DNA from 3 places in the Paenibacillus sp. FSL K6-1217 genome. Region 2 is predicted to be linked to each of the others. Evidence: predicted binding sites of a transcription regulator. Region 2 holds the regulator's gene; each other region holds the start of a gene.
What was found. Region 2 encodes Rex, which represses fermentation and respiration genes when NADH is low (regulators of the CRP and FNR family bind a similar motif). Its sites were predicted from a motif close to TTGTGAAATATTTCACAA; they were not measured.
Positions count from the first base shown of each region.

Region 1 (8,023 bases), 2.7 Mb from region 2:
TTTCCAGAGCGGCGATATCTTCCAGACGGATGGTTCGGGCAACTACTCGTTTAAATGAAGTATAGCGGCTTGCGGTGTAGCTCATCAGGGAGACACCGGCTACAGCCAGAACAGCACCGGCCAGCCAATATTTTTCGCTTTTTTCCATAGTTTCTGCTCCTCCTAGTGATACGGTTGTATAAGCTCCAATTATAAATCTATAACCACATTCAAGCAAATTCACTACCTTTATTTACTTTATCATTTCTTTAATTACTAAATATTCTAGTCGGGGCTCCTTCAGGTTATGATGATTGTGAAAATATGCACAATAACAATTGGAGGAGAACAGAATGAACAGAAAGAGATGGGGAAGCCTGCTGGGCAAGGGGTTACTGCTGGCAAGTCTGGTGGTATTGCCTGCATGTAACAGCACCAAAGGGGAGTCAACGGACATCGTAATTATCGGCGGCGGCGGCGCGGGAATGACTGCTGCGATTGAAGCGCATAATCAGGGAGCCAAGGTGATACTGATCGAAAAAATGCCGATGCTTGGAGGCAACACCGTCCGTGCGGAAGGCGGACTGAATGCGGCAGGAACGCCGTATCAGGCAGCGGCTGGCATCAAAGACAGTCCGGAGCTGCATTTCGAGGATACGATGAAGGGCGGCAAGAACCTTAACAACCCGGAGCTGGTCAGAACGCTTACGAACGGTGCAGCGGCTTCGGTGGAGTGGCTGAAGGAGAATGGAGCCGAGCTGTCTGAAGTGGGACGCGCAGGCGGGGCAAGCGTGAACCGGATTCACCGTCCGAAAGGCGGCGAGGCGGCCGGGAATTTCATCGTCGTTGCGCTGAAGAAGAAGCTGCAGGATGAGAAGATTGACGTAAGAATGCAGACGACAGCTAAAGAGATCGTCAAGAATAAGGACGGCGTGGTTACCGGAGTGAAGGTGACGGATAAGGATGGTAAGGAGTACACGATCAGTGCCAATTCCGTTATCCTGGCGGCCGGCGGTTTTGGAGCCAATATGGATATGATCAAGGGGTACCAGCCGAAGCTGGAAGGGTTCTCCACTACTAACCACCCTGGCGCAACCGGCGATGGTACGACGATGGCAGAGAAGATCGGTGCCAAGCTGGTAGACATGAAGGAGATTCAGATTCACCCGACCACCATTCCGAATCAAGGTGTGCTGATCACGGAAGGAGTACGCGGAGACGGTGCGATTCTGGTCAATAGCGAAGGCAAGCGGTTCACGAATGAGCTGCTGACCCGCGATGTCGTGTCCCAGAATATTCTGGCCCAGTCCGGCAAAGTAGCTTACCTGATCTTCAATGATGAGCTGCGTGCGAACCTGAAGGCAACCGAGGTTTATTTTGGAATGGATCTGGTCAAAGAAGCGGCAACTCCTGAAGAATTGGCGGCACAGATCGGTGTAGACGGCAAAGCACTGGCGGATACACTGACTACGTATAATGGCTTCGTTGCTTCCGGTAAGGATACAGAGTTTGAACGGCCGGATCTTGAGCTGTCTTTTGACAAGGGTAAATATTATGCAATTCAGGTAACACCCGGAATCCACCATACCATGGGCGGAGTAGCGATTAACACTCAGGCACAGGTGCTGGATACCAAGGATCAGGTCATTGCCGGACTGTATGCTGCGGGCGAAGTAACCGGCGGGGTTCACGGCGCGAACCGTCTGGGCGGGAATGCACTGGCAGACATCACTACGTTCGGGCGGATTGCAGCAGATGAAGCTGTGAAGGCACTTAAGAAATAGGAACTTTCAGAAGGAGGAATTACTCATGCGTAAGTGGACAAAAACCTTGCTGTTCTCTGCCCTCGCGGCTGCAACAGTATTAACGGCGGGTTGCTCTTCCTCTTCCGGCAAGTATGTGGACGGGACATATGATGGTACGGGCAAAGGGGTCAAGAGTGATATTAAAGTGGCGGTAGAAATCAAGGATGAGAAGATCGGCGCCATTACCGTAGAGGAGCACAAGGAGACGCAGGCGATGATCGATGCGGCTGTGGAGAATACCATTCCTGAAATTATTGAAAAGCAAACCACAGAAGGCGTTGACGCCCTCTCCGGTGCTTCCGGCTCCAGCGGCGGGATTATTGAAGCGGTGACCCAGGCGCTGGAACAGGCCAAGAAGCAGTAAGCTATCATCCAATTGCTTATACAAGAGTTGCGACAAGTTCATTCCGGCAAGCCCAGCCCTCCTGTCTCCGGCAGAACGGCTGGGCTTGCCGCGTTGTTCTATCCCCTATCGGATCCATGGGAGCAGCTTTACAAATTCAAGTTCAACCCATATAGTTCGAATGGTATAGGAGCTTGAAGGGAGGTCTTCACGCCGGTGGCCAGGAAAAAAAGCTACAGTCTGCGCACAATGGTTGCCGTTATGGTGTCTACCGTTGTGCTGCTGGTACTGCTGATTTTATATTTTATTTTCCGCAATCAGATTATTCCGCAGACCCGGCAGGCGCTGGAGGATAAGGCGATTACGATTGCCCGCACCATCGCCCTGATTCCGCTGGTCTCTGAGGGACTCAGCGAGGGCAACAGCAAGGAAATCCAGGACTACACCTCAAGGATCGCCCGCCGCAATGATATTATGTTCGTCGTAGTGACCGATATGAAGGGGATCCGCTATTCCCATCCGGATGCCTCGCTGGTCGGGCTGCCCTTTGAGGGAGGCAAGCAGGAAGCCTCCCTGCGCGGGGAGGAGAGCATCTCCGAAGGAGCGGGACCGCTGGGCAGATCCCTGCGCGGCTTCGTTCCGGTCTATAACAACCGGGGGCATCAGGTGGGTGTGGTCATTGCCGGTCTGTCCCTGGAGCGGGTGCAGCGGCTGGTTCTGCAGAATGAGTGGACGATTATTGCGATTCTGGTCTCGGGAGCCTTGCTTGGAGCGGGAGGAGCCTTCATTCTGGCGGCCCGGATCAAGCGGATGGTATTCGGCATGGAGCCGGAGGATATCTCCAAGCTGCTCCAGGAGCGCAGTGCGATGCTGGAATCCACACGTGAGGGAATTATTGCTGTAGACCAGCAGGCGCGGATTACCATTCTTAATATGGAAGCACAGCGGCTCCTGAAGGCAGCGGGAATTGGCGGGAGCGCGATGAACCGGCAGATTGCCGAATATTGGCCGGAGCTGGGTCTGGAGCGGGTATTGGATGAGGGAGAGGGAATACAGGACCGGGAGCTGGAGCTGGGAGACAGCTCTCTATTGGTGAACAGCCTGCCGGTCCGGGTGAACGGGAACATCGTCGGCGCGATTGCCACCTTCCGGGATGAGACCGAGCTGGCTGTGCTGGCGGAGAAGCTGTCGGGGATCTCGGTCTATGCCGAAGCGCTGCGCTCCGGTGCCCATGAGTTCATGAACAAGCTGCATGTCATTATGGGTATGACCCATATGGGCCTGTATGATGAGCTGCAGCAATATATTCTGGGAACGGTAAGCAATTACCAGAAGGAGATCGGGTCGATCACGAGACAAATTAAGGATCCGGTGATGGCCGGATTTCTGCTGGGGAAGCTGAGCCGGGCGCGCGAAGCCGGGATAGAGCTGCTGCTGGCCGGAGACAGTTATCTGCCGGAGCCTCGGGACCCGCAGGTGATTCATGAGCTTATTACGATTGCCGGCAATCTGCTGGATAATGCGCTGGAGGCGCTGGGGGAGCTCCGTGAGCAACCCGTGAAGCGGGTGGAGCTTGCTTTTCTATATGAAGAGGGGCGGCTGCTATGCGAGGTCAGCGACAACGGTCCGGGAATTCCGGCGGGCCTGAAGGAGAAGATCTTCATTCAGGGTTACTCCTCCAAGGGGGAACAGCGGGGAATCGGTCTGTATCTGGTGCGCAAAAGCGTGGATAAATTGCAGGGCCATCTTCAGCTGGCCGCAGGCAGCGGACCGGGAGCGCATTTTATCGTGGATGTGCCTTATGAGGTGAAGGAGGAAGAGGGTGTGTGAACAGTTAAGGTCCACATGCCCGCTTACTTTAGTTACAAAACTCTTTAATAATTTACGGAAGGTTCCACAAACCGCTTCTTTGGCGCTATGATAATTGTGAAAATATGCACAAGGGGGCACAACTCACATGAATAAGAGATTAACAGCGGCGCTTATCCTCATTCTCTCCGTGATGCTGGTGATTGCAGGCTGCGGAAACAACAATGCGGGCAACAGCAAGAATGAGAGCAAGGAAGCGGGCAGCGCGGCCACAGAGCCGGCAGCAACCACTGCACCTGCAGAGAAGACAGAGGCCGTATCGAGGGCATCCGAAGCGAGCTATACTCCGTACGATCAGAAAGATAAATATGATATCGTCATCGTCGGCGCGGGCGGTGCGGGAATGTCTGCTGCGCTGGAAGCCAAAGCGGCCGGCATGAACCCGGTTATCTTAGAGAAAATGCCGGTAGCCGGCGGCAATACCACTAAGTCCTCTTCAGGGATGAATGCATCGCAGACCAAGTTCCAGAAGGAGCAGGGCATCGAAGACAGCAACGAACTGTTCTATGAAGAGACCCTTAAGGGCGGACATGATACGAACAATAAGGAGCTGCTGCACTTCTTCGTGGATCAATCCGCAGGTGCCATTGACTGGCTCGATTCGATCGGAATCCGCTTGAACAATATTACGATTACCGGCGGAATGAAGGAGAAGCGCACTCACCGTCCAGAGGACGGCTCGGCCGTCGGACAATATCTTGTGGCAGGACTCGTCCGCAACGTGCAGGAGCAGGGAATTCCGCTGTTCGTTAACGCGGATGTGAAGGAGCTTACGGTGCAGAACGGTAAGGTGAACGGCGTGAAGGTGCTGTTCAACCAGGCCGATGAGAAAACCATCAGCGCAGCAGCAGTTATTGTAACCACCGGCGGTTTCGGTGCCAATAAAGAGCTGATTGCCAAGGTTCGCCCGGATCTGCAAGGACTGGTAACGACCAACCAGATTGGTAGCACCGGTGACGGTATCACCATGATTGAGAAGGTCGGAGGAACCACAGTCGATATGGATCAGATTCAGGTTCACCCGACCGTACAGCAGGAGAAATCCTACCTGATCGGTGAAGCGGTCCGGGGCGAAGGAGCTATTCTTGTATCTGCTGAAGGCAAGCGCTTCGGCAATGAGATGGATACTCGTGACAAGGTGACGGCTTCCATTAATACACTTCCTGAGAAATCCGCTTATCTCGTGTTCGACGCCGGAGTGAAATCCCGTGTCAAGGCGGTAGATCAATACATCAAGATGGGTGTGGTCAAGACCGCAGATACCATCGAGGCACTGGCGGAGCAGATGAAGGTTCCAGCAGCAGCACTTAAGACTACTGTGGATACATGGAACAGTGCGGTAAAAGGAAAGTCGGATGCCGAGTTCGGCAGAGCTACCGGCATGGATAATGATCTGTCCGGCGCTCCGTATTATGCGATTCAGATCGGTCCTGGGATTCATTATACGATGGGCGGAGTGGTGATCAACACCAACACAGAAGTCCTGAACAAAGAGGGCAAAGCGATTACGGGCCTGTTCGCGGCAGGAGAAGTGGTCGGCGGGCTGCACGGCGAGAACCGCATCGGCGGCAACTCGGTAGCCGAGATTATTATCTTCGGACGCCAGGCTGGAATCAAGTCGGCTGAATTTGTCAAAGCGCAATAAGCTATTATTCCATATTGTTGTCATGTAAAAGGGATGCTCCGCAGCCGTCAGGCTATGCGGGCATCCCTTTCTGTGTTGCAACTCTCTCTGATGCAGCCGCCTCCCTGAACCAGCAGCCCTTTAAGTCTGTATCGCAGGGGAGGGCGCAGGCTTCGCCGAACGGGTCAGCGAGAACAGCTCCAGCTCCGGGCGGCTTTTGCCGGACAGTGTATCTGCAAGCAGCTCGGCGGCGATCATGCTGTAGACCGTGCCGTTGCCGCCATAGCCTTCAATGAAATAGCAATGCGGGTATTCCGGGTGCGGGCCCATATAAGGCAATCCGTCACGGGTGGATCCGAAGACCGCCCCCCAGGAATATTCAGCCTTGATGCCTTGCAGCTCCGGGAACAGAGCCGCAACCTCCTCGGCCAGACGCTCACATTGGGAGAGGACCCGGACCTCACGCCGCTCCACGCTGGTAAGCTGCTCATCCTTGCCCCCGGCAATAATGCGTCCGTCCGGGGTGGTCCGGAAGTACAAATAAGGCCGTGCCGTTTCCCAGAGCAGGCTCTGCTCATGCCATTTCAGCAGATGGGGCAGAGGCTCGGTCATGATCGCATAGGTGTTGATCAGCTCCGCTCCCCGGTCCTTCTTCATCTCCTGGGTCTCATACCCCATAGCAAAGACAACCTTCTTCGCAAAGATCCGGCCCTGTCCGGTATGACAGATTACCCCGTCTGCATTGTACTCATAATGAAGAGCTTCGGTATGCTCATAGACCCGGACTCCGCCGGAGTGCGCTTTATGAATCAGGCTGTGAACGGTGCGAAGCGGATTGGCCTCCGCATCTCCTTTGGAATACAGCGCACCTGGCTTGGAGAAGGCATAATGGGCGCGGATCTCCTCCTCCTCCCAGAATTCTGAATCGAAGCCGTGCTTCACCAGATTCTCATTCTCCAGCTTCAGCATAGCCACATCTTCCGGAACACTGGCATATAGCAGACTACTGCGTTCTATAATTTGCGGATCGATATCCAGCTTGCCGGGCAGCTCCAGAATCGCCCGCATGGCCTGCTGGCAGAGCCTGTAGAACAGCACGCCGTTCTCTTCCCCGAAGGTATTCATACAGGCAGTCAATGACTTGTCATTGGCGATTTGCAGCAGGCCGGTATTGGCGTGGGAGCTGCCGGTGCCGATGGTTCTTTTATCAATAAGGACGGTATCTGCCCCGCTGAGGGACATGCGGTAGGACATCATTGCTCCGCCCATCCCGCCGCCGATAATGAGACAGTCGCAGGTAATGTCTTCCGCAAGTACCGGATACCCCGGAGGCTCAGGCAGTGTGTGTTCCCAGGGCAGTTGCCCGCTGACGAGTTTCATAGCTATGGGTCGCTCCTTTGTGTCATTCAGAGTAGTATTATTTGCACTGTTGAAGAGTCTCATGCGTCAAGACCTTAAGGATTATTCATCAAGTGTGAGCTTGCTTAATGTACCTTCCGGCACATAAAGAGCCTTCCCCGGAAGCATACTAAGGAACGCTTGAACAACCAGAAGGAGGGACTACCGAACATGCAATCTAACCAAATGCAGGCACTTAGCGGAAAAGAATTGGAATACATCACCGATTCCATTTCCAATGAGGATTTGCTGATTAAGCAGCTCGCGGCTACAGCCGGAACCACTCAGAACTCGGCCGTGCAGGGGATCTGCATCCAGCAGATTCAGAGTCATACCCATCATATGGATATGCTGGTCCAGCTGCTCCATCAGCATCAGCAGTACGCACCATCGCAGCCGCAATAACAGGGATAACCCACAAATTCTAAAGGAGGTTTTACTGTGTACGCACAGAATGGAACGCCGTTTATGGCGGATGAAGATTTACTCTACACGATTTTGGCCGATCTGAAGCGGACAGTCCGCGAGTACACCACAGCAGCTACAGAATCGAATTGTCCCGCCGTCAGACGGGTATTCAATGATTTGACGATGGATACCCTCAGAATTCAGGGGGAATTGTACATGAAGATGTCGCAAATGAACATGTACACCGTTCCGGGTAAAGCGCTGCGCCAGGATGTGGACAAACAGATCCAGAGTGCCCAGCAGACCCAGCAGAAGCTGCAGCAGTTCGTGCGTGAGAAAACAGGCGGGGCAGGAGCCTATAACCAGGCTTCGAATGTTCAGCAGCACCAGCCGAACGTCCAGCAGCATCATAACGGTTCCTATTATATGTAACCCTGGCGATGGCCCTGTGAAGCATTAGAGCGCTTCCCCGGCCATGCAGGAGAAAATACAAAGGGAATGAAGTCATACAGCCCCGCCTCGGCGGGGTTATTTTGTTTGCAGAACGGTAGTTTTCATGTCATATTAATACTAAACTCTTTTTTGCAGGAGGCCCTG
Region 1 covers NZ_CP150271.1:7,144,633-7,152,655, forward strand. The annotation lists gene MHH28_RS31300 (hypothetical protein) at 1-148, opposite strand, end outside; gene MHH28_RS31305 (flavocytochrome c) at 333-1,763, shown strand; gene MHH28_RS31310 (FMN-binding protein) at 1,789-2,148, shown strand; gene dcuS (DcuS/MalK family sensor histidine kinase) at 2,344-3,957, shown strand; gene MHH28_RS31320 (flavocytochrome c) at 4,085-5,641, shown strand; gene MHH28_RS31325 (NAD(P)/FAD-dependent oxidoreductase) at 5,762-7,000, opposite strand; gene MHH28_RS31330 (hypothetical protein) at 7,190-7,423, shown strand; gene MHH28_RS31335 (spore coat protein) at 7,460-7,858, shown strand.
Region 1: MHH28_RS31320 (flavocytochrome c) is a predicted target of Rex. The motif match lies at 4,052-4,069, and genes of this name have one in related genera.

Region 2 (8,023 bases):
CAGCGGCTTGTTCTTGGCATGCAGATCGAGAATCGACTTGCGTCCCTTCTTGTCAGGCATATCGACCTGGATGTGGCGGTCAAAACGGCCCGGACGCAGCAGCGCAGAATCAAGCATCTCCTTGCGGTTCGTTGCGGCTACCAGCAGAATGCGCGGGGTATCATTGTTATAAATCCCGTCCATCTCGGTCAGCAGCTGATTGAGCGTCTGATCATACTCACGCTGTTGCCCGCCTTCGCGCTTCCCGCCGATAACGTCAATTTCATCAATGAAAATAATTGCGCTTTGCTTATTCTCCTTGAGCGCGCGCGTACGGGCATCCTTGAACAGATCGCGTACGCGTCCGGCGCCGACGCCGACGTACATCTCAACGAATTCACTACCCGAAGCAGCTACAAACACGGAGTTAGTATAATGCGCCGCAGCCTTGGCCATCAGCGTCTTCCCGGTTCCCGGAGGGCCTGTAAGCAGAATCCCCTTCAGCGGGCGAATCCCGAACTTGCTGATTTCTTCATGCCGGATCAGGAAATCCAGCGCTTCACGCAGCTCCTGCTTGGCATTGTCCTGTCCGCCGATCTCTTCAAAGGTCAGCTTGGAGGGGCCGTTCTTCTTGCGCTTCTTATCCGCACCTGCATTAACTGTCAGACCGCCGCGGGCGTGGGCAATGAACAGGAGCGCGGCAACCATGCCCAGTGCTATGATTACAGGAAAGATATTAATCCCCACAAAAGCCATAAAAATCAGCATGACCGGAACGAATCCGGCTACAACCTCTTTCCAGTACTTAGGCATGGTTCCACACTCCCATCTTGGCTGCTGCACGCGGCAGAATGATGAATTTGCTCTCTGTGCCGTTGCTCAGGCTTACATACACATTGTTGTCGTCAATCTCTGTGGCGGCTGTAACCCCGCTGTACTTGCTGTCCTGCTCCTTCAGTCCATCCAGCTTCGCTGGTATCAATGTATACTTCCGGCTCTCCATCGCTTCCGCTACAGAGAACATTGCTTTATCCCAGTATTCATCCAGCAGCTCGCTCGGCTTCTGCTCTACATCCAGCTTGAGGGTCCGGCCATCGATGGCGGCGCTGCCTTCCTTCGATACATACTGCACCAGCTCACGTAATTTCGTGCCCGGCTGCAAATCCAGTTTCAAAGTGACTTCATTGCGTTTAATAGTAATATGGGAATCCTTCACTCCCTCGTAGGATGATACCAGCTTCTGTAGCGGCTCCTGCACCACGAATTGACGGTAGGAATACCAGCCACCAAACAATAATGCAGCAGACAGCAGAGACGTTAGCAGTACAGGCATAAGACGCAGTTTCAAGAAACGTCCTCCTCTCAATAATGACCGAGCATAACTCTATAATAAAGACCAGCCAGCGTGTCTAGCGCCTATCCGAGACTGACATGCTCTTAAGCATGTCTTAATACAAGTAGTAGTATATCACAGGTGTATATACGATTTTACATAAAGTTGTGAATATATTTAAAATTTTTGATACTAATTTCTGGATGTTTCATGAGCTTATCTTTTTTTATCGGCCAATCGTTGGTGCAAAGTTAGCTCCTTGATCGAGCGTACATACAGATTGGCGCTAGCCAATAAGGAACACACTGAGTGTAGCAATTGGTATATCAATATCTCCAGCCCTTATATATAAAAAAACGGAAGAACAGATATTTCTGTTCTCCCGCAAATTATTCTGCCGCTGAGCGCTTAGCTTAACGGTTCGGCAGACTGTACCCTTCACCGATGGCGCTGCCGTCTGTGAAGCGGTAGAAGTTGTAATAGTAACGCCCGTCTTTTTTGTAAAATAACTGCCAGGCATATTCTCCGTTGTATACACCGGGCAGCAGCCGTTCAATCGTAATGTCCGGCAGCTGGGCGGCAATGATCCCGCGCATCTTCTCTTCCGAGGTTCCTTTACTCAGCTCTTCGGCATACAGGCCGTTGTCGCCTCCGGCAGGCTTGCCCTCCACGGTGAAACGGACCCACACCATCATCTCGGTCCCTGCCTCATTCTTGCCGGTCAGCACCCAGTAGATCTCATTCTCATCCCAGACGGATTTCTGGGCCTTGGTGACCTCTGTTAATCCGGTACGCGCCCGGGCCAGCTCCTTGGCTTCATTCCGCTCGTTCCACTGGTCCTTCATAATGTAGGCATAGAACTGGCTAAGTCCGAACAGAAGGAGCAGCACCAGGATAATTCCCAGCCATATCCATTTTCTCCTCTTCTTCTTCACCGCGTTGCTTCCTTTCCCGTTCTCCTAAATTACCGCTTCAGCAGGCTCTCGAACGTCTCCTGTGCTTTGCGGCGGATGGCTTCTTCATCAAGGGTCAGGCATTGTCCATGCTTCACAACCTGCCTACCGTTAACCCATACATGCTCCACATCCTTGGCACTTGCCGAATATACGGCGTGGGAGAGCAGATCGGTGTGCGGCAGCAGATGCGGCTGGTCAATATCCAGTGCGATGAAGTCGGCCTTCATCCCTGCTGCAAGCCGGCCTACCCCGCTCAGGAAAATAGACTGCGCCCCGTACTCCGTCGCCATCAGAAGCGCCTCAGGAGCCGGTACCGCTGTAGGATCGCCGCTTACGCCCTTGTGGATCAAAGCCGCCAGCCTCATCTCTTCAAACATATCCAGATTGTTGTTGCTTGCCGCGCTGTCTGTACCGAGGGACACTTTCACCCCGGCTCTCAGCAGCTCAGGAACCCGCGCAACCCCGCTGGCCAGCTTCAGGTTGCTGCCGGGGTTATGTGACACGCCAACGTTATGGCGGGCCAGAATTCCGATCTCCTCATCGTTCAGATGCACCCCGTGGGCCACGAGGGACGGACGGGTAAACATTCCGAGCTTCTCCAGATGCGCAACGGGACGCAGGCCGTAGTCGGCCACGTTCTGCTCCACTTCATGGCGCGTCTCGGACATATGGGTGTGCATCGGCAGGTCCAGATCATGGGCAGCCTGCACAAACTTCATGAAAAACTCTGGAGGACAGGTGTAGGGAGCATGAGGAGAGAGCATGGTCGTGATTCTGCCGTCAGCCTTGCCATGCCAGTTACGGGCAAAAGCAATCGCTTCCGCAAGTTTGGACTGCTGGATCTCTTCCGGGCACAGCCCGATCACGCCGCGCATCAGCACAGCACGAATGCCGGACTGCTCGGTCACTTCCGCTACCCGGTCCATATGATCATACATATCGAGGAAGGTAGTTGTGCCGCCCTTGAGCATCTCCAGCACGGACAAGGAGGTTCCCCAATATACATCATCACCAGTGAATTTCTCTTCCATCGGCCACATCTTCTCCTGCAGCCAGGACTGAAGCACCATATCGTCCCCGTATCCGCGCAGCAGTGACATCGCCGTATGCCCATGGGTATTGACCAGACCCGGCATGAACAGCAGACGGCTGCCGTCTACGACCAGAGCGCCTTCTTCCACTGCCGGCTCAGCTTCGCCTATGTAAGTAATCAGATCATTCTCGAGGGTCATATACCCGCTCAGAACCGGCTTGTCGCTGCCCGGAACCAGAAAGTATCCGTTCTTGATTATCGTGGTCTTACTGCTCATCTTCAGCCTCTTCCTTTCCATCATGCAAATAATAGGCCAGGCTCTGCAGATCTGTAGTGAAATCTGCGGCATGAATCCGGATATTGGCAGGCGTCTTGAGAATAACCGGTGCGAAGTTCAGAATCGCCTCGATGCCGGAGTCTACAAGAATATCGGCCACATTCTGGGCTTCGCTGTCCGGCACGGTGATAATCCCGATCCGGATGCCCTGAGAGCGGATCGTAGCGCTTAGCTCCTCCATCGGCTGCACCACCAGCGAGTTGATCTGCTGGCCCACCTTCGGCGGGTAGGCATCGAAGACGGCCGTGATTTTCATCGTATCCTTCAGGTAAGCATTGTAGTTGGACAAAGCATGGCCGAGATTACCGGCTCCGACCAGGGCCACATTAATTTGCTGGTCAAGCTTCAGGATATGGCGGATCTTCTCGATCAGATAAGATACATCGTAGCCGATGCCCTTTCTGCCGAAATCACCGAAATAAGCGAGATCCTTGCGGATCTGGGCGGGGTTCAGATCCAGCTTCTGGCCCAGCTCCTGGGAAGAGACTGTGGAGATTTCACGTTTTTGGAGATCGTTCAGGAAACGCAGGTACACTGGGAGCCTGCGGACGACGGCCTCCGATATTTTATCCGATTTCATGTATTCTCCTCCTTAAAAGTTTTGATAGCATATCCTGCTGTGATGAACTTCGCACAACTCGCTTCGTAACCTTATCCGATTATAGCAACCGTGCCCCGCAGCCTGCCGGAATGGCAGGACAGCGGAAAACGGATCTTCAGGTGAACCTTGACTTATTAATAATAGCAATAGCGCCCCAATTAGGAAACCCCGCCGTCTTCCAGCCATTCGGCAATTCTCGGGACCATCTGCTCGGTGAGCATATGCTCCATCTTGGGACCGGGCAGCGAATACAGGAAGTACTTCCCGTAGTACGATTCAATCACCCTGGTATCAAAAACAATCACGATGCCCCGGTCCTGTGCCGTGCGGACGAGCCGCCCGAAGCCCTGCTTGAAGCGGATAACGGCCTGGGGCACGGACAGCTTCATGAACGGGTTCTTCTTCTGAGCCTGAAGCAGCTCCGACTTCGCCTCTGCCAGCGGATGATTCGGCGGCTGGAACGGGAGTCTGACAATGGCCAGGCAGGTCAATGCTTCTCCGGGAATATCGACCCCTTCCCAGAAGCTGCTGGTCCCGAGCAGGACGGAGGCCGGGCTGTCCTGGAAGCGGCGGATCAGCTTGCTCCGGCTGCCTCCCTCCACACCTTGACCCAGCACTGCGATATCCTGAGAAGCAAGCGCCTCCTTCAGCGGCTCATAGACCTGGCGCAGCATTTTGTAGGAGGTGAACAGCACCAGCATCCGCCCCCGTGTTGTTACAGCCGTCTCGGCAAGGGATTGCACCAGCGTATCTACAAACCGGGCATCCCCTATACTTCCCTTGACGCTCGGGAAATCACGGGGAATGACCAGCAGCGCCTGCTCACGGTACTTGAACGGCGACGGAAGCAGAGCAGTCATCAGACGCCCCTGCTCCGCAGCCTCACCTAGCCCCAGGTTATCAATCATGAACTGGAAGGATTTATCCACCGATAAGGTGGCCGAGGTCAGGATAATACTCTTCTTCTTGTCGAAGAACAGCTCCCTGAGCTGGGTGCTGACATCTACAGGAACGGCATACATCTGGAGCGATTTGCCCTTATAATTGCCGCTTCCCTCCAGCCAGTACACGATATTCTCATCATTCAGGCTCATGAAGAAGCGGATCTGCTCTCTAATGGATGCCAGATCCTTGAACAACCCGCCTATGTCGGTCACCAGACTGTCCGACGAGGATTGGCTGTCCGTATCACGCATCTCGCTGAGCATCCTGTCCCCCTTGCGGATGATATCGCTCAGACTGAGGTTCAGCGTATTCTCAAGAGCAGCCAGCTCCTCCCAGTCCTTCGGCTTCTTGCCCGGCTGCAGGCGGGCCACCAGCTGGCCGGCTTCACCGGCCCCGGCATCGCTGCGCTCAGGCAGCAGACTGAAGAGCCTGTCGCTGAGCGCATCCCAGGATTCCTTCACGGTCAGCAAATCGGGATAGATCCGGTCGATCACGCCGCTCCATTCGGAAGCCTGCTCACTGCCCGAAGACTGCAGACTCTGGCGGAGGGCAGGCAGCTGCCCGCTCCGGCTGTCCTTGTAGAGACGGGTGAGCGTATGAGCGAATGTGAAATATTTCATCTGCATGCCAAGATGCTTGCCGGCAATATCCTCCAGATGATGAGCCTCATCAATAACAAGATGATCGTACGCCGGAAGAAGCTGATGCCCGGCTTTGACATCGGCGAACAGCTTGGAGTGATTGGTAACCACCACATCGGAGATCCCCGCCTCATGCTTGGCCCGATGGTAATAGCATTTGCGGAACCAGGGACAGGCGCGTCCCAGGCAGGAGTCGGTATCACTGGCTACCGTCTCCCAGAAATCGCCGCCCCGCCCGCTTAAGTTAAGCTCCTCATCATCGCCGGTGGTCGTCTGGGTCAGCCAGACAAGCATCTGTGCAGCGGTAAGCGCTTCTTCTCTTGGACTGGTGAAGTCCTTCTTGTTCATGCGGTGCTCGAACTTGCGCAGACACAAATAGTGCCCTCTTCCCTTAAAGATGGAGGCTTTGAACGGGAACGGCACAACGCTGGTCAAGAGCGGAATGTCCCGTTCACGCAGCTGGTCCTGAAGGTTGATGGTATGTGTGCTGACCATCACCTTCTGGTCACTCTTCACACTGTGGTAGATAGCCGGAAGCAGGTACCCCAGCGATTTGCCGGTGCCTGTCCCCGCTTCAATCAGCAGATGCTTGTCTTGCTCCAGCGCTGTAATAACCTCATGGATCATCAGCTCCTGGGCCTCACGGCTCTCATATTGGGGAAGAGCGGCCTTCAGCCGCAGCGTCACCTCATCCATATACTCTTCAAAGGTAATATTCTCCAGCGGGTTGACGCTTCCTTCCTCCCGCGGCAAAGCCAGCTCCGCCCAGTCCCCCACCGCCAGCGCAAGCTGGCGGTAGAAGCTCAGCTCCCCTTCCGGCTGGAAGGTCTCCATCTCCCGCTCCCGCAGCAGACCGTCGAAATACCAGGCCAAATCACTGTCTTCGTCCGCGAACAGCTCATTCAGCCGCTGAACGGTCAGCAGCGGCAGACTGCGCAGCTCTTCCAGACATTTGAGCAGCACAATAGCCGTGGCAAGCGCATCGCTGTCCGCCTGATGGGGACGGTCATGCGTAATGCCGAAGTGGTTGCTTACCGCGCCCAGCTGATAGGTGCTCAGCGAGGGGAAGCATATTTTGAGAAAATCGATTGTATCCAGAATCCGCCCCTGAAACGGCAAGTAACCGCAGCGGTCCAGCGCATTCTGCAAAAAATGAAAGTCAAACGCCACATTGTGTCCAACGAGGACCACATCATCCAGCAGCGGCACCAGCTCCATCATCATCTCATCAAGCTCCGGCGCATCCTGTACATCGCTGTCTGTAATTCCGGTCAGGCCCGTTATAAAAGGAGGAATGGGCGCTCCGGGCTTGACGTAGGAACCATACACCCGGGAAATCGTCCCGTCTTCTTCTATAATGGCAAGGCCAACCTGGATGATCTCTCCTACAGATTGGGTTCCCGTAGTTTCAAAATCAAGCACGGCAAATTTCATTATAAGTTCTATTCCCTTTCACTTGAGACTCTTTATCAGCATAACAGAAGTTACGAAAAAAGGCGATGCACACCCCGGGAAGTGGGGCGCATCGCCTGAAGAAACCGAGGATAAATTATAAAAGCGAAACCAGCTGCCGGCCGAACTCAAGCTTCCCGCCCCGCTTACGGCATACCTCCAGATTAACGTTAGGCTCCGGGAGCTCCGGATCATGCAGCAGCGACAGGCTGAACAGCTCGCTGGCTTCAACGAAGCGTTCCTGGGAAGCCCGGATACACCCCATCGCATTATAGATCATTGCCTTCAGCTTCACCTCACGGATCAGGCCCAGCATGTGCTCCAGATGGCCCCAGGCAATGTCGCCTTCCCCCTCCTGGAGGTAAGCCATTGCCAGATACAGGCGGGCAGCGAGGCTGTCCGGATACTTAGCCGTAACTTCCCGGAACTGTTCAATGCATTTGCGGTACATCAGCAGCTTGTAATAGCCCTGTCCCCTGACAAAAGCATCCATCGCAAGCTCAGGCGCTTCCTCTTCAGGCAGTTCCTCCGGCTGGGCCTGGAAATCAGCCTGTTCCCGGAATTCGCTCAGCTTCTCGGCAAAAACCAGCCACTCATCCATTACATTATCACTGATTCGGTGGAGCATATTATACTTGGATAAAAGATCGCTTCGGCGGGCACCCTCCGCAGTAGGATAGTCGGCTTTGATCTCCTGGAGCATCTTGTTCATCTCAGCAAATAAATGTTGAAACACCGGACATCCC
Region 2 covers NZ_CP150271.1:2,363,540-2,371,562, forward strand. The annotation lists gene MHH28_RS10555 (AAA family ATPase) at 1-792, opposite strand, end outside; gene MHH28_RS10560 (hypothetical protein) at 785-1,327, opposite strand; gene MHH28_RS10565 (DUF5590 domain-containing protein) at 1,726-2,247, opposite strand; gene MHH28_RS10570 (amidohydrolase) at 2,277-3,578, opposite strand; gene MHH28_RS10575 (redox-sensing transcriptional repressor Rex) at 3,568-4,218, opposite strand; gene dinG (ATP-dependent DNA helicase DinG) at 4,398-7,259, opposite strand; gene MHH28_RS10585 (hypothetical protein) at 7,375-7,989, opposite strand.

Region 3 (8,023 bases), 3.6 Mb from region 2:
CCTCACAGATGATCGCCGAGACCTCGGGCGAGATCGCCGCCGGATTCGATGAGCAGGCGGAGAGTATTGCACTGACTGCACAGTCTGTGCGGACGATGTCCTACGATATTGCCGAAGCCCGGCATAGCGGCAATGAAATGGCCCGCCTGATGGAGCAGGCCGCGTCCTCCACAGAACGCGGTGTGGATGCCGTAGAGCAGATTCTGGCCCAGATGCGGGAGATTGACTCCAGCGTCACGGAGAGCCGGCAGATTGTCGGCAACCTGGGCAGCCTGTCGGAAGAGATTAATACGATCATTACGACCATTAACGAGATAGCGACACAGACCAATCTGTTGTCCCTTAACGCTTCCATCGAAGCCGCCCGGGCGGGAGAGCATGGCCGTGGCTTCGCAGTTGTTGCCGGTGAGATCCGCAAGCTGGCGGAGGCTACCGGAACAAGCTCCCTGCGGATTACCGAGATCATTAACCATATCCGCCAGCAGACCGCCAGTGCCGTTGAATCGATGGAGCAGGGCTCCGAGATTGTCTCTCATGGCGTAGCGCAGAGCGAAGTGGTGTCGGCAGCCTTTACGGCGATCCAGACCTCCATTCAGGCCGCCAGTGAGCAGACAGAGCAGATTACAGAGGTCATCGGACATGTCGCGCAGGAATCGGAGGGAGTAGCCAAGTCGATGACGACGGTGAATGAAATCTCGCGCAAAGGTGCTGAAGACGTTCAGGGCACCAGCGAAGCGAGTCTGGAGCAGCTGACTGCGATGGGAGAGATGTCGTCCTCCGCACAGTACCTGGCTACCCTTGCCGAAGACCTGCAGAAGCATCTGGCCCGGTTCCGGCTGTAACAGCTATAACAGCTATAATCGTCACCACCCTGGCCCGATTCGGCCGGAGAACCCAGGAGATTCCCGGGCATCTTCTGCTGAGCCGGGCTTTTGAGCGTATAGCGGCGGGTGTGGGCTGCTACACTAAGCAACATGCAACAAATGCCATCCGGTTAACGTCATTAATGTAGCCCGGAGGCAAAATACGGGTATTAGTTAGCATTACCCTAAGGAGGATAATCCTGTAATGAATAATCGAACATGGAAGCTGGCAATAGCTCCAGCCTTGTTAATGGCACTTGCAGCTTGTAGCTCGAATCAGGGCAGCGCTCCGGCGGTCAGCCCCAGTCCGGGGATAACAGCGGCTCCCGTAGAAGCTTCTGCCCAGCCGACCGAAGGACCGAAGGTTACACCGGCACCTGCTGAAGCTGCGGATGTAACAGTAGGGGAAATTAAACAATATGAGAAGATAGCAATCTCCGACTGGAAGGACGATAATACGGTTGTCTTGTCCAAGGCGAACGATAAGCTGGGACCGATCAACTCGGGAGAGCTGAAGGGTTCCTATCCGCAGAGCCTGTATTTCTTCCATCTGGATACGGGCGAATTCGAATTAATTGCAGAGAAGGAGAAAATGATGCTGGGGGATGCCAAGCTGTCCGCCGATCAGTTGTTTCTGCTCTATAGTGAATTCTCCCTGGGTGATCCTGCCTACAATGTAATGGACCTGGGGTCCAAGAAGACCTTCACCATCAAGGGCGATACCATTGGTGGGGCCATGGGCGCCGAGTGGGCGGATAAGGATACGGTAGTGGGTCCAGCGTACAGCGGCGGTGCTTATACAGCCACTACTTCCATGAAGATTGCTCCGGTGGAGGGACTGGACGGGGAAGGCCTGATTGTTGTAAGACAAATCAAGGATAAGATCTACTATACTTCTAATTCCAGCAATGCCTTGCAGACCCTGGACCTGAATACCAAGGAGAAGGCTGCCTTGCCTATTGATCCTGCCGGCAACGTGATCCCTTCGCCGGATGAAGAACAAATGCTGGTCCTGCAATATAAGGAGAATACCCAGTCGCTGCTCCTCAGCGGCACGGACGGTAAGAATCCGCGGACCCTGGTGGAAGGGGCCGAGCTTGGGGCGATCTCGTGGTCCCCAGATCAGCGGCTGATTGCCTATAGTGTAGCTATTGAAGACAATGGTACAACGAAGAATACCTTATATGTCTACGATCTCTCCTCTGACAAGTCGGTCCAGATTGCGGAGAGCAACGGGACGATGACCACCTCATGGAGCCCCTCGGGCAAGCAGCTCGCTTATACGGAGCGAGATGACAGCGGCAGCAGCAGCAGTATAGTGCAGTTAAAATATTAAAAGCTCTTGTAGATTTTGAACTTGAACAGACCATGCCAGGGTGGAAGTGACGGAGGGGAAGTTCAAACATTCCCTGCAGTTACGACTACATCACAATGCTGAATTCAAAAAAAAGCGGTCCGTACCGGTAAATCTACCGGATACGGACCGCTTTTATTATAGATTACTAGAAGGAGCATAACGCCCCTCTGCTTCTTACATGCTAAGCATACCAGCCCCATACGAAGATGAACAGGGTGCCGAAGATCGTGACCAGAGCCACGAACATGGCGTATGCGATGTTGATATACAGTTCTTTCTTGGAATCGGCCGATTCTCCGATGTGCATGAACACAAACAGCTGCAAGGAAGCCTGGATCAGCGCTGTGATTAGCAGCACAACCATATTGGCAGTGGAGGATAGATCTCCGTAAATTACAATCAGTGCAGCGGCAGAGAGGACCAGAGAGGCTACATAACCCATCACATGCTTAATTGGGAATAGTTGCTTCATCATATCACATCAGTCCTTTCAGATAGACGAAGCTGAAGATAAAGATCCAGACGACGTCTAAGAAGTGCCAGAACAAGGAGAAGATGAACGTTTTGTTGGCGGTAGCGGGCGTAATGCCGCGCTTCCACAGCTGAATCATAATGCCGATTCCCCACAGCAGACCGAAGCTGACGTGAAGACCATGCGTTCCCAGCAAGATGAACAGACTGGAGAGGAAGCCGCTGGTCTGCAGAGTAGCTCCTTCATGCACATAAGTGAAGAACTCATCGATTTCGATGCCGACAAAAGCAAGACCCATCACCAGCGTAATCGCCATGAAGACCATCATTGCTTTCTTGTAGCCAAGCCGCATGGCATGGACGGCCAGACCGATGGTGAAGGAACTCGACAGCAGCAGGAAGGTCTCCATCAGCACCGGGCCGATCTCGAACAGCTCGCTGCCGCTCGGCCCGCTGGCGAAGCGGTTAACCATTACGAAATATACAGTGAACAGCGTAGCGAAGAGAGGGATCTCGGCTCCGAGAAAGACCCAGAAGCCGAAGATCTTGTTACTGTTCTCTTCCGTTGAATATTCGAGCGGCTTGGACGCATCTATTTTCATACAGTCTCACCCCGCATCAGTTTCTTTTCGGTAGCTGCAATCTCTTCTACAGGAATGTAGTAGCCCTGGTCCTTATCGAAGGACATGAAGGCCAGCACGACCAGAATTCCAATCCCCGAGACGATCGCCGGAATCCACATGCTGAAGACCAGGAAGAAGCCTAGGAAGAAGAAGACTACACCCAATATGAACGGTTTGCCGGTATTGCTTGGCATATGAATCTTGGTGTATTTGGTGTCTGTATACAGCGGAATATTCTCGTGCTTCGCAGACCATAGAGCATCGCGAGTCTCTACCTTAGGCACAATCGCAAAGTTGTAGAGCGGGATCGGGCTGTGTGTAGCCCATTCGAGCGTCCGGCCATCCCAAGGGTCGTTGGTCGTATCTCTCGGCATGTAACGTGTACTCCAGTAGATATTGTAGACCAGGATCACGAAGCCGATGGCGAGCCCGACAGCCCCGACGAAGCTCAGCATATTGAGCGGACCGAAGCCTGATTCCTCAGAGTACGTATACATACGCCGCGTCATTCCCATGAGACCCAGGAAGAACAGCGGGAAGAAGGTTACGTTAAAGGAAATGATGATCCACCAGAAGGCATGCTTGCCCAGCCGTTCGTTCAGGCGGAAGCCGAACACTTTAGGGAACCAATAGTGGAACCCGGCGATGACGGCGAATACGGCACCCGGAATCAGCACATAGTGGAAATGCGCAACCAGGAACATTGTGTTGTGGTACTGGTAATCGGCGCTGGCCATCGCCAACATGACGCCCGTTACCCCGCCGATCGTGAAGATCGGGATAAAGGCGAGCGTATAGAGCATCGGTGTCGTGAAGGTAATCCTGCCCTTTCGCAGGGTGAATAGCCAGTTGAATATTTTGACCCCGGTAGGTACCGCTATGGCCATCGTTGTGATCGAGAAGAAGCTGTTGACCATAGCACCTTGACCCATCGTATAGAAATGGTGCGCCCATACGAGGAAGGACAGGAGCGAGATGATCAGCATACTGAATACCATGGAGGTATAGCCGTACAGGTTCTTCTTCGAGAACGTGGCGATAATCTCGCTGTATATCCCGAAGGCCGGCAGTATAACGATATAGACCTCCGGATGTCCCCAGACCCAGAACAGGTTGGCCCAGAGCATATCCATCCCGCCGTTGGCCATCGTGAAGAACTGGGAGCCGAACAGGCGGTCGAACATCATCATCGCCAGTGCTACGGTAAGTACCGGGAAGGCGAAGACAATGATGACGTTGGTGATCAGTACGGACCAGGTGAACATTGGCATCTTCATCAGCGTCATGCCTGGTGCGCGCATCTTGAGAATCGTTACGATAAAGTTAACCCCGGTGATCAGCGTACCGATACCGGATATCTGCAAGGCCAGAGAGTAGTAGTTGTTACCTACGGTCGGGCTGAACTCAAGGCTTGCCAGCGGGAAGTAAGCGGACCAGCCCGCATCCGGTGAACCGCCGATGACGAAGGAAATGTTCAGCAGCATGGCACCCATGAAGAAGAGCCAGAAGCTGACGGCGTTCAGCCGCGGGAAGGCGACGTCACGTGCCCCGATCTGCAGCGGAATAATGACATTCATCAGACCGATGATGAACGGCATGGCCATGAACAGAATCATGATCAGACCGTGTGTAGTGAATACCTCATTGTAATGCTGCGCATCGAGGAATTTCATTTCCGGCGCAGCCGTCTGCAGACGCATCATCATCGCATCTACACCGCCGCGGAACAACATCAGCAGCGCCGCGAGGATGTACATGATCCCGATTTTTTTGTGGTCAACGGTGGTCAGCCATTCACGCCACAGGTATCCCCATTTCTTGAAATAGGTAAGCCCTACGAGAATCCCGATGGTTGCCAGCGCGATACTGATCATGGCCCCGTATATCAAGGGTTCGCCGTGAACCTTAAATTTGTCCAAATCCATTAGGGTAGCTCCTTTCAGTGTGTTGCATTAAGCTCTTCAGAGAGCTAGTGTCCTTCATGTGTGCTTTCATCCACAGGGGAGCTTGGCAGCGGCTGATCGACTTCCGGATCAGGCTTGCTGTCGAATTCCGTTCCGCTGGACGGCTCGGGAGACGGATGGATTTCCTTGTTATCCTGATGCTCCGGATTGCCGTTGTCCATATCCATCTCCTTGCCGCCGCCGCTCATATGCTCGCCGTGGTCTCCAGGAGGCGGGCTGAACTCCAGATGGGTGGAGGAATAGGTTTTGCGTCCGAGGTAGTCCGTGGCCAGCAGGCCCTTGAATTCTTCCTCAGTCAGCTTAGGTGCAGTTTCCTTCACTTCCTTCACCCAGTCCTCATAACCCTTATTACTGAGAACAAGCGCTTCGAATTCCATGTGGGCGAAGCCTTTACCGCTGAAGTTGGCATTCTTTCCGATATAAGAGCCTTCCGTATCAGCGGAGAGATGAAGCGTTGTCAGCATGTCGCTCATGGCGTACTTTTGACCAGCAAGCTGTGGAATCCACAGACTGGTAATGGTGCCGAATGAGTACATTCTGAATTCTACCGCACGATGCACCGGCATATTCACGTAGTTCACCGTCTCGATGCCTTCCTCAGGGTAGCTGAAATGCCATTTCCAGTTGGAAGAGGAGGCATAGATGACCAGCGGAGTCTGATCTTTATAGTCCGCAGCCACATTTTCCACTTCAGTGGTTGTTTTGACAGTTACAACGGACAGGAAGGCTACGATAATAATCGGGATGATAATCCAGATGGCCTCCAGTACCTTGTTGCCTTCCTCATGTTCAGGGATGTAGCCCTCATTACTCTTCTTCGCACGATATTTCACCAGTACAAAGATATACAGAATGTAGACAACAGCCAGAACCCCGAGCATAACAAGAATAGAGAGCAAGATGGTGTCAGATAACGTCCTTGCAGACGGCCCCTTCGGGTTCAGAACAGCGATTGAGCTGCATCCCGGCAGGAGAAGGATCAGGCTTAGAAACAAAGCGTATAACGGTCCCTTTTTCTTCATATAGAACTCCTTCCTTCAATACTACTTTTCATTCGCCGTTCATTAACGGGAGTACATTGATCTGTATCTATAGTAAGAACTACTTACCCATAATGCAAAATACATATTTTGTATAAACATATAAAATAGACCTTAAAAATGGCGAACAAGTTAAATATGTGTGATCAAATTGTTACAGCTGTCTAAGAGTATGATAAAGATCACTGTAGTGGCGCCCTTTAGCTAATTTTAAGGTTGTTCAATTTTTGTTCATAATTCCGATATTGTTATTAATTTTGTCACAATTATTCTGCGCCAAAAACCGCTAATTTAACCGCCCAACGCCTGGTGTGACAGCATTCGACGTTTATTGCGTTCTTTCTGAAAATACTGGCGCAACTTCATTTATCATTGCATAAGAGTAACAATTTCTTAGCTTGCGGTTACAATCTCTCAAATTACGTTAAAAGGTTATGTGATAAAGTGATAGACAAATATACATAGATTGGAGACTGCTGCTGTGCGTATCAAGAAAACTCTGCTTTTATTCATGTCTTTATTCCTAATGATGGGGCTTGTGCAGGTCCCGGCTAACGCCAAAGCTACTAGCACTACACTTAAACTCGGAGTCAACGATAAATTAAGTGCGATTGAAGCTGTATCCGTAAAAGGTACCTATTATGTACCGCTGCGCTCGCTGGCGGATGAACTGAAATGGACCCTCACCGGACTCAAGGAAGGCATTCACATATCCGGCGGAACCGGTTCGCTGACCCTTCTCAGCAAGGATGGAGGCGCGGTGCTGAAGGACGGCCAGACTGTGCCAATGAGTACTTTCCTGCAGGACGGCAAACTCATGGCTCCGCTGAAAGTCAGCGGCTACCTCGGGTATAGCATTTCCTATGCAGGAGATAAATATTTACTCCGTGTGAAGGACGGCTCGGCGCAGCTTACCGATGCGGCGTTTACCGATAAATATGCCGCTGAGCTGAAGCCGAAGGCTCCAGTGACTCCAGTCACTCCGGTTCAGCCCGCTGAGCCGGGCAAGCCTGGCCGGACCGTATACCTGACCTTTGACGATGGCCCGTCAGCTACAACTGGCCAGCTGCTGGATATCCTGGGCAAATATGATGTACAGGCGACCTTCTTCATGCTGGGGAACAACATGAACCAGCACCCCGCCCAGGTGAAGCGGACTGCGAAGGAAGGCCAAGGCTTAGCGCTGCATGGTGTGACTCACCGGCAGGAGAAGTTCTACGCCTCCCCTTCAGCGGCGCTTGCCGAGATGTCAGCGGCAAATGCGACACTGAAGAAGCTGACAGGGGTCAGCACCAGCCTGATCCGTACACCCTACGGAAGCAAGCCCTATTTCACCAAGTCCTTCCGCGATAAGGTCCTGACTCAGGGGTATCATCTCTGGGACTGGAATGTGGATTCCTATGACTGGAAATACAAACAGAACAGCGACAGAATCTATAACACCGTAATGGATCAGGTGAACAAGTTGAAGGCGTCCAAGACCAATCCGGTCATTCTGATGCATGATCAGAAGGCAACACTCAAGGTGCTGCCGCGTATTCTGGAGAAGCTGAAGAAGGATGGCTATACCTTCAAGCTCATTACGAAGGATATGGAGCCGCTTAATTTCTGGAAGGATAAACGCTGATTCGTAAGAGTTAATAGAGAAGAGCAAGCTGCGGGCTACCCTGCGGTCTTGCTCTTTTTTTGCGCTGAATCGAAATAA
Region 3 covers NZ_CP150271.1:6,188,080-6,196,102, forward strand. The annotation lists gene MHH28_RS27270 (methyl-accepting chemotaxis protein) at 1-842, shown strand, start outside; gene MHH28_RS27275 (TolB family protein) at 1,069-2,199, shown strand; gene qoxD (cytochrome aa3 quinol oxidase subunit IV) at 2,402-2,695, opposite strand; gene MHH28_RS27285 (cytochrome (ubi)quinol oxidase subunit III) at 2,697-3,293, opposite strand; gene qoxB (cytochrome aa3 quinol oxidase subunit I) at 3,290-5,239, opposite strand; gene qoxA (cytochrome aa3 quinol oxidase subunit II) at 5,284-6,300, opposite strand; gene MHH28_RS27300 (polysaccharide deacetylase family protein) at 6,830-7,945, shown strand.
Region 3: qoxA (cytochrome aa3 quinol oxidase subunit II) is a predicted target of Rex. The motif match lies at 6,567-6,584, and genes of this name have one in related genera.